Regions from separate parts of the Anatilimnocola aggregata genome, predicted to be linked through region 1. Evidence: riboswitches for the same ligand, from Rfam matches in the RefSeq annotation. Region 1 holds a riboswitch; the other holds the start of a gene.
The links. Region 1 has a riboswitch for cobalamin ahead of ETAA8_RS15825 (ribonucleoside-diphosphate reductase subunit alpha). Riboswitches for the same ligand answer to the same signal wherever they lie in the genome.

Region 1 (3,941 bases):
CCAACCGATGTCAGTGTCGCAATTCCACAGCGGTTCACCGGTCTCGGGATTGAACGCCAGCACTTTGCCCTGCACCGACACAATTAATTCCTGGCGGCCAGAATCTGCTATCACCAGCACTGGAGTATTCCACGACTCGCGGATTTTTTTCTGCTGCCACTTCACTTCGCCCGTCTTTCGATCAAGGGCGTAAAGCGTTTCGCTCTCGACGCTCGCATTCACGAATACGAGGTCTTTGTAAAGAACCGGCGATGACGACGAGCCCCACTTGTTGGTCTTGCTGCCAACATCAGCCCGCCAGACTTCCTTGCCATCGTGAGTGAAGGCAATTACTCCTGTCTTGCCAAAGAAGACATAAACGTGGTCGGCATCGGCAGCAGGTGTGCTGGCGGCGAAACCGTGATCGCGAATGCTGTCTTCTTCGGGCAGTTTGGCGGCAACCTTCTGCTCCCAGATCAAACTCCCATCACTCTTTTTCAGCGCGAGCAGGTGACGCTTAAGATTTGCCTTGTCCCCTTTCTCGCCGGGGACGAAGAAGCCTGAATAGCATGTTATGTAGATTCGGTCGCCGAAGACGATCGGGCTCGATGCTCCCGGGCCGGGCATTTCGACCTTCCAAGCGATGTTTTCGTCCTTACTCCAAGTCAGCGGCAAGCCCTTGGCTGCGGTCGTGCCCATACCGCTCGGTCCGCGAAAGCTAGACCAGTTGGCGTCGGACGAGGCTGCGTTAAACGAAGTGAGTTTCACCGCAGGTTGTGCTATCGCTCGTGCCGGGCTCTCGTCCACTTCCCGTGCTTCGTCATCTACCGTCTCTGCTGTAGCCGCCGCTGAGCGCTGGTCAGGATTGGGCAACTGCTGCCCGCAGCCAGTCAATAATGAAACCGCCACAACAACGGCCAGGGACGCCGACCAATCACTTTGCCAACGCATGGTGAACTCGCTTGGACGAACCGATCTGGGATACGCACGCGCCGCTGATTCTAACGGTGCGAGGCCGCTGAACCAACTTTTTCCGGAAGACTTTTCACACTGGGCAAGTTCTCCCGACGTCCTACCCGGCAACTTCATAAAATCTATACGTTGTGGTTGACGGACTCTGGTAGCACGATATCATGGGCCTCGTTGCTGGTTGGCTCTGAACGCTCAGAGCCTCGAAAAGAGGGAACGCCGGTGAAAAACCGGGACTGCCCCGCAGCGGTAAGTGGAAACGACCGCCATCAACAGCACTGAGATTTTGCCCCGGAGCATGGACTGCCTACATCTTCGCGCACGACCTTGGGAAGCGATGGCCAGTAGGTTCGGTCGAGGTTCGCCTTGCCCGTTTGTCCACAAGTCCGAAGACCTGCCAGCGACTGAGCAGCGGCTTTACCCATGACAGCCGGTTACTGTCAGGCCGTGCACGCTCATCCGCCGTTACCTTCTCGGGGAAGGTCGGTCGAGGACAGCTGGCGAAAGCCGGCCTTGCGAATGCCCGCGCGCACTCACGACTCATCGGCACTTCTGTCGCCGCTTGGTCATGCGCAGGCTACGGCAACGCACCTCGATCTTCCGCTTCTCGCGTCGCCTCGGCGTGGCCCCGCACATGCGTATCGGACGGATACGCCCACAGGAGTCTTGCGAGATGTTGCTTGCCCCGCACGAATGGCTGGTACGGAAACGCGATGCCCGCGTCACGACGTTTGATCTTGGTCGTATTCAAAACGCGATCGCCAATGCGTTCCGCGCCGAGTTGCGACTGGCCGATGGTCAGCCTCTCGATACCGACTTGATGCACGAAATTGCGGCCGTTGCGCAATCCGTCGCCGACGACGTCGGCCCACTCGCCAGCCAGCCGAACGGCGTGGATGTCGAACGGATTCAAGACCTTGTCGAAATGGGACTGATGTCGCGCGGGCATTATCGCGTAGCGCGCACTTACATCATCTACCGCGCGGAACATGCCAAGATTCGCGCCTTGCGCAGCGATGTGCCTCTGGCGGATGAAGCAAACATCCCGACGACCACCGTACATGTTGTGCTCGAAGACGGCTCGCGCGTTCCTTTCGATCAACGTCGCGCTCGCAAGCGACTGGCCGAAGCAGCCCGCGGCTTGGAAGACGTGGTCAACGTCGACGAACTACTGGAAGAAGTGATTCGTAGCGTGTTCGATGGCATTTCGGTCGACGAAATCTATCGCGCTCAGATACTCGCCTCGCGTTCGCGGATTGAACGCGACCCGGCCTTCGATATTGTGGCCTCGCGGCTGACACTCAACGTCATTTATCGCGAAGCGTTCGGCGAAACACCCGACGCAAAGAACCTGCAGCGCGTCCACGAGAATCAATTCGAGCACTATATCATCGATGGGATTCGCGCCGGCCGCTTGTCGAATGAACTGCGCGAACTGAATCTGACTAAGCTCGCCGCGGCGATGAAGCCGGAGCGCGATGGCCAGTTCCGCTACCTCGGTGTGCAAGCGATTTACGACCGCTATCTGCTGCATATCGACGGTCGCCGGATTGAAACGCCGCAATACTTCTGGATGCGCGTGGCAATGGGCCTCGCGCTCAAGGAAGATGCGCGTGAAGAACGTGCAATTCAGTTCTATGAAGCGCTGTCGACGTTCAGCTTTACTTCGGCCACGCCGACGCTGTTTAACTCGGGGACTCCGCACCCACAGCTCAGTTCGTGCTATCTGAGCACCGTGAGCGATGACCTGGCTCACATTTTCAAGGCCGTTTCGGATAATGCGTTGCTCTCGAAGTGGGCTGGTGGACTGGGGAACGATTGGACCAATGTGCGGGCGACGAATTCCCACATTAAGGGAACCAATGGCCGCAGCCAGGGCGTGATTCCATTTTTGAAAGTCGTCAACGATGCAGCTGTCGCTGTGAATCAAGGTGGCAAGCGCAAGGGAGCCGTTTGTTCGTACCTCGAGACGTGGCATCTCGATATCGAAGAGTTTCTCGACCTCCGCAAGAACACCGGTGACGATCGTCGGCGTACGCACGACATGCACACGGCCAACTGGATTCCCGACTTGTTCCTTAAGCGGGTCAAGCAGAACGCCGAATGGACCCTCTTCAGCCCGGATGAAGTCAGCGATCTGCACGACTTGTTTGGCCGCGCGTTCGAAGAGCGTTACGAAGAGTACGAACGAATGGCGGATGCTGGCGACGTGCAACTCTTCCGCCGCATTCCCGCCGCTGACTTGTGGCGCAAGATGCTGACGCGACTGTTCGAAACCGGACATCCGTGGATCACGTTCAAGGATCCATCGAACATCCGTTCGCCGCAGGATCACGCGGGCGTGGTACACAGCAGTAATCTCTGCACCGAAATCCTGCTCAACACTTCGGAAACCGAGACTGCGGTCTGCAATTTGGGTTCCGTGAATCTTGGGAACCATATTAAGGACGGCAAGCTCGATCTGGAAAAATTGAAGACGACCGTGAGCACCGCGGTGCGAATGCTCGATAACGTCATCGACATCAACTATTATCCGACGCCCGAGGCGCGAACTTCGAACCTGCGACACCGGCCTATTGGGCTTGGCATCATGGGCTTTCAAGACGCGCTGCACGCGCTGGGCATCAGCTATGCCAGCGAAGCAGCGGTTGCCTTTGCCGACGAAAGTATGGAAGCCATTTCCTACTACGCGCTATCGGCCTCAGCTCAGCTGGCCGCGGAACGTGGTCAGTATCCGACCTATGTCGGCTCGAAGTGGGACCGCGGCTTGCTGCCAATCGACACGGTCGATGTGCTCGAGCAAGAGCGCCGCGACCCGGTGCTCGTCGACCGCAACTGCTCGCTCGATTGGCAGCCGGTACGCGAGGCGATTGCCAGGCACGGCATGCGCAACAGCAATGTGCTGGCAATTGCTCCCACGGCGACGATCTCGACGATCATCGGCGTCACTCAGTCGATTGAGCCTGAGTACAAGCTGCTGTATGTGAAGAGCA
Region 2 (3,941 bases), 2.2 Mb from region 1:
CGATGGCGACAGGAACCGCCAGCGGGCCGTGCTCGTTGACGACGCGACCAAGGTCGGCACCACCGACGTATTCAAAGGCGAGAAACGAGCGACCCTGCACTTCGCCCAATTCATAACTGGCGACGACGTGCGGATGTTGGATGTTCTTGGTCAGTTCGAACTCGCGCTTCATCCGCTTCATAAAGTCGGGCAGTTTGGCGAGTTCTTTGGGAACGACCTTCAACGAGACGATCAGGCCATCGCTGCGGCGCTGGGCTTTATAAATGGCCCCAGTGCTGGCGTTGGAAATCATCGTCAGGATTTCGTAGTTGCCAAACTGGTTCCCCTTGCTGGCCGGCGCTTCTTCAGCTGGCGACAACTTGGCTTCGGCCTGCATGGCCTTCTCGCCGCTGACGGCCGCCTTGAGCATGGCGTCGTAGGCTTTTTTGCGCGGCGGATCGGAGAGCATGACCCGCGCCGACGACAACTCGTTGAGCACTCGCTGAGCGATCACGCCGTTCGGGCCACCGGCAAACGAGCGGACGTGCATCATCTGCCGATCGGCAGCCGAGTTGATGACGTCGACGTCCCCCTCCAGCTCTTTCAGCCCCAGCAGGCGATAAAAATTAGCGGGCTGCTCTTCCGGCGGAATGGAGAGCCATTTGTAGTACGGATCGAAGGTGGTGGTCACTCGGCAGGGCTCCAGCGAACTCGATTCAGCGCAGTAAGCGCAAGGCAGTCTTGAGAGGTAGCGTCAGGGTAATCATCACGCGGAAGCGCTGCAATCGTCCTGCGGCAGAAGGGGTGCGGTCACAGACAGGATGCCTATGCCACGAGGGAGAAAGGAACGGCTACGGCGCTTCCACCACTTCGAAGGCGGAGCCTTTGATCTTGCGCAGTTCGTCGTGCAGGACCGGAATCCGCTCATCGGGCGCACAGCTGAGGGCCCATTCGATGCCGTTATCGGCGACGAGCATGCCGTGCTTCTTCAGCCCTTTGAGAATGGCCTGCACCGGCGGGCTGAATTTGGAGATGTCGTAGTCGGCCTTCAGGCGCAGACGTTCGCCCATGCGCGGCAAGTTGGGATCGGTCTTGCGACTGGCATAGTGCGTGGCGGGCGAAACATAAGCCTTACGAGAATTGCGCACCGTCACGCGCATGGCATGATTGACCATGCCGGCCTGCAGTTCGTCATAGCGAATGATCGCAGGAAAAATCGGCAGCCCCGCGGCATCGCTGCTGGTCCAGCCGTCGGGACGGAGGTCGTTGGTCTTGAGGTTGAAGGTCGCTTCGCAGGCTGCTTGCCAGCCGCCATCGACCTTTTTCATTTGATAGAACTCGTACAGCATCATGGCTGCTGGATCGACGACGATGGCGTGCCGGTCGCCACCTTGATCGAGCTTGTCGCGCTGCACGTCGTCGAGCGAAAGCCGCTTCAGGTCGTCTTCGCGTTTGAAGTGCGCGGGCCAACCTTCAATCGGCACGTTCGCGGGAATTGGAAATGGTCCCTTGTCAGACTCATCGGGGTACGAGACTACTTTCAAATCGACGCGCGGCTGATTGGGCGGCACGAGGATGTAGGCCATGTCTGGGTTATAGCGCAGCGGTTTCTCGTTGCCGATCGAGGCGACAATGGCCGCGCTGTTCTTGTGCACCGGCCATTTCGAAACGTCGGCATTCCACGGATTGTCCTTGGGCATGATCTGTAGCTGCGAGACGATCGCGTCGGCCTCTTTCGTATCGAACATCACCGGCTTGGTGAGCGTTGGAGTTTGAGCGGAAACGCCAGCAACGCAGCTGAGTGCCGCGATGTAAGCAACAAGCGCAAAACCGAGTGGGCGTGACATCGAGCGAAGCTCCGCGGGCGAGGGAAGAAGCCGAGAGGCGGAAAACATCGTAGCAGGTCGCTAGCAGCAGGCAAAATTTGCGAAATCGGAATCATCCCTACGACCGGTGCCATCCGATTAATCGTTACAGGTTCTCAGCGAAACGTAACACGGGGGGTGGTACGTCGCTGGGAATTGCTGCCGGTGTCAGGGAAGCGGAGTGCAATGCTCCCGCCGCCCCGCGACTGTATGGGTGACGAACGCCAACGAAGCCACTGACTGCACACGCGGTTGGGAAGGCGGCTAGTAGGACGAACCCGAGCCAGGATATCTGACCCGCGCGGCCCGAAGTCACATCATTTTCCCGTGGGGGGAAGAGGACATCATGCTTTGGCCAATTCGGCCGCGCACGCGAGACGGCTCGCTGCGCATCAGCGCGCTTCCAACAGCGCCGCTGCCGTTCGTTTGTTTTGCTTGGCTCTTGTGCTGCGCGGCAGCTGTCGCCCAAGAGCAGTCCGGCGAGTTTCAACCGCCGTTGCCAGAAGTCCCAGTTTCTCAGCAGCCAGCGGAGCTTGCTCCGCAAGTCTTGCCAGAGACGCAGGTGCAAGGGGAACTAAGCAGCTTTCCGGCGGAGCCTTTGCCGGCCAGCGACGTCATCGCGCCAACACGCACGCCGCAGCCCATCTCGGAGAACGCGAGTTCGATCACCGTGATCACGCGCGAACAGATCGAACAGAGCGGTCAGGTCAACGTGGCTGAAGTGTTGCGCGGCACCCTCGGTGTCGACGTGGTGCGCCAAGGTGGCCCCGGCGGTTTGACGAGCGTTTTCATGCGCGGTGCAAACTCGCAACATACGAAGGTGCTGCTCGATGGCATTTCGCTGAACGACCCGAGCAATGCCTCGCGCTTGTTCGACTTCAGCACGCTCAGTACCGACAACATCGAACGGATCGAAGTCCTGCGCGGGCCGCAGAGCATGGCCTATGGCAGCGATGCGATCGGCGGCGTCATCAACATCATCAGTCGCCGCGGTCAGGGTCCGCTCAGCGTGCGGGCAGGTGCGCTCGGGGGGAGTTTCAAAACCGGTCAGACCAGCGTCAACGTGCAAGCCGGCGATGAGAATGCTTATTACTCGGTCACCGGTTCGTTTCTCTCGACCGGCGGCATCTCGGCCGCGAGTGCGCGGGTCGGCGGCGTCGAGCACGATCAGTTCAATCTCGGCACCATGACGGGACGCATGGGCTGGAACGTTACGCCCGATCTGAATATCGACTACGTCTTTCGCGCTGCGGAAGGAACCGCAGCCGTCGACGACTTCGACTTTCTGACGGGACTGCCGGTCGACAACCTGATTCGCAAGAACGCAACGAACACGTTCGCCAATCGGATTCAACTCAGCTGGACCGGGCCGGAAGATCAGTTTCAGCACAAGCTGGGGTTCAACGTCAACAACGTCGAACGCAAAGATAGCGACCCGGGGTTTTCGCCCGCGCGGTTTCACGGTCAAACTCGCGAAGTCGACTACCTGGCCAGTCTCGTCGTAGTGCCGACCAACACGATTAACGTCGGGGCCAACTACCTGGCCGAAGATGCCTTCACCAGCGACAACACCCTGCAGTCGCAATTTGTGAAGGGAGTGTTCATTCAAGATCAGTTTCAACTGTTCGATCGCTTTTTCGGCACCGCCGGTGCGAGGTGGGATGAAACGAGCCGCGCCGGCCCCGCGCAGACGTATCGCGTGACCGGTCTCTACCGCATCGACGAGACGAACACCGGCATTCACGGCACCATCGGCACCGGCTTTCGTCAGCCCGCGCTGGCCGAAAACTTGTTTCAGTTTGGCAATCCCAACCTGCGCCCCGAAAAGAGCAAGGGCTGGGATGTCGGCGTGCGGCAAGGGATTTGGGACGACGTGATTTGGGCCGATGCCACTTATTATCGCAACGACTTCGTCGACCTGATCGTGTTCGACTTCAACACGTTCAGCTTGGAGAATGTCGGGCTCGCCCGCAGCAGCGGCGTGGAGCTCAACATGTTCGCCATGCTGACCGATAACCTGGTCGCGAACGTCTCCTACACGCTCGACGATACGTTGAACCTGGAAACCGGTATGCAGCTCCTGCGCCGGCCGCGCGA

Region 2: linked by a shared signal. The riboswitch ahead of ETAA8_RS07720 (TonB-dependent receptor plug domain-containing protein) and the one ahead of ETAA8_RS15825 (ribonucleoside-diphosphate reductase subunit alpha) in region 1 are both predicted to bind cobalamin.

The regions. Positions count from the first base shown of each region.
Region 1 covers NZ_CP036274.1:4,167,239-4,171,179, reverse strand. The annotation lists gene ETAA8_RS15830 (PQQ-binding-like beta-propeller repeat protein) at 1-930, opposite strand, end outside; cobalamin riboswitch at 1,110-1,364, shown strand; gene ETAA8_RS15825 (ribonucleoside-diphosphate reductase subunit alpha) at 1,622-3,941, shown strand, end outside.
Region 2 covers NZ_CP036274.1:1,968,671-1,972,611, forward strand. The annotation lists gene ETAA8_RS07710 (serine/threonine-protein kinase) at 1-670, opposite strand, end outside; gene ETAA8_RS07715 (hypothetical protein) at 831-1,826, opposite strand; cobalamin riboswitch at 1,972-2,158, shown strand; gene ETAA8_RS07720 (TonB-dependent receptor plug domain-containing protein) at 2,191-3,941, shown strand, end outside.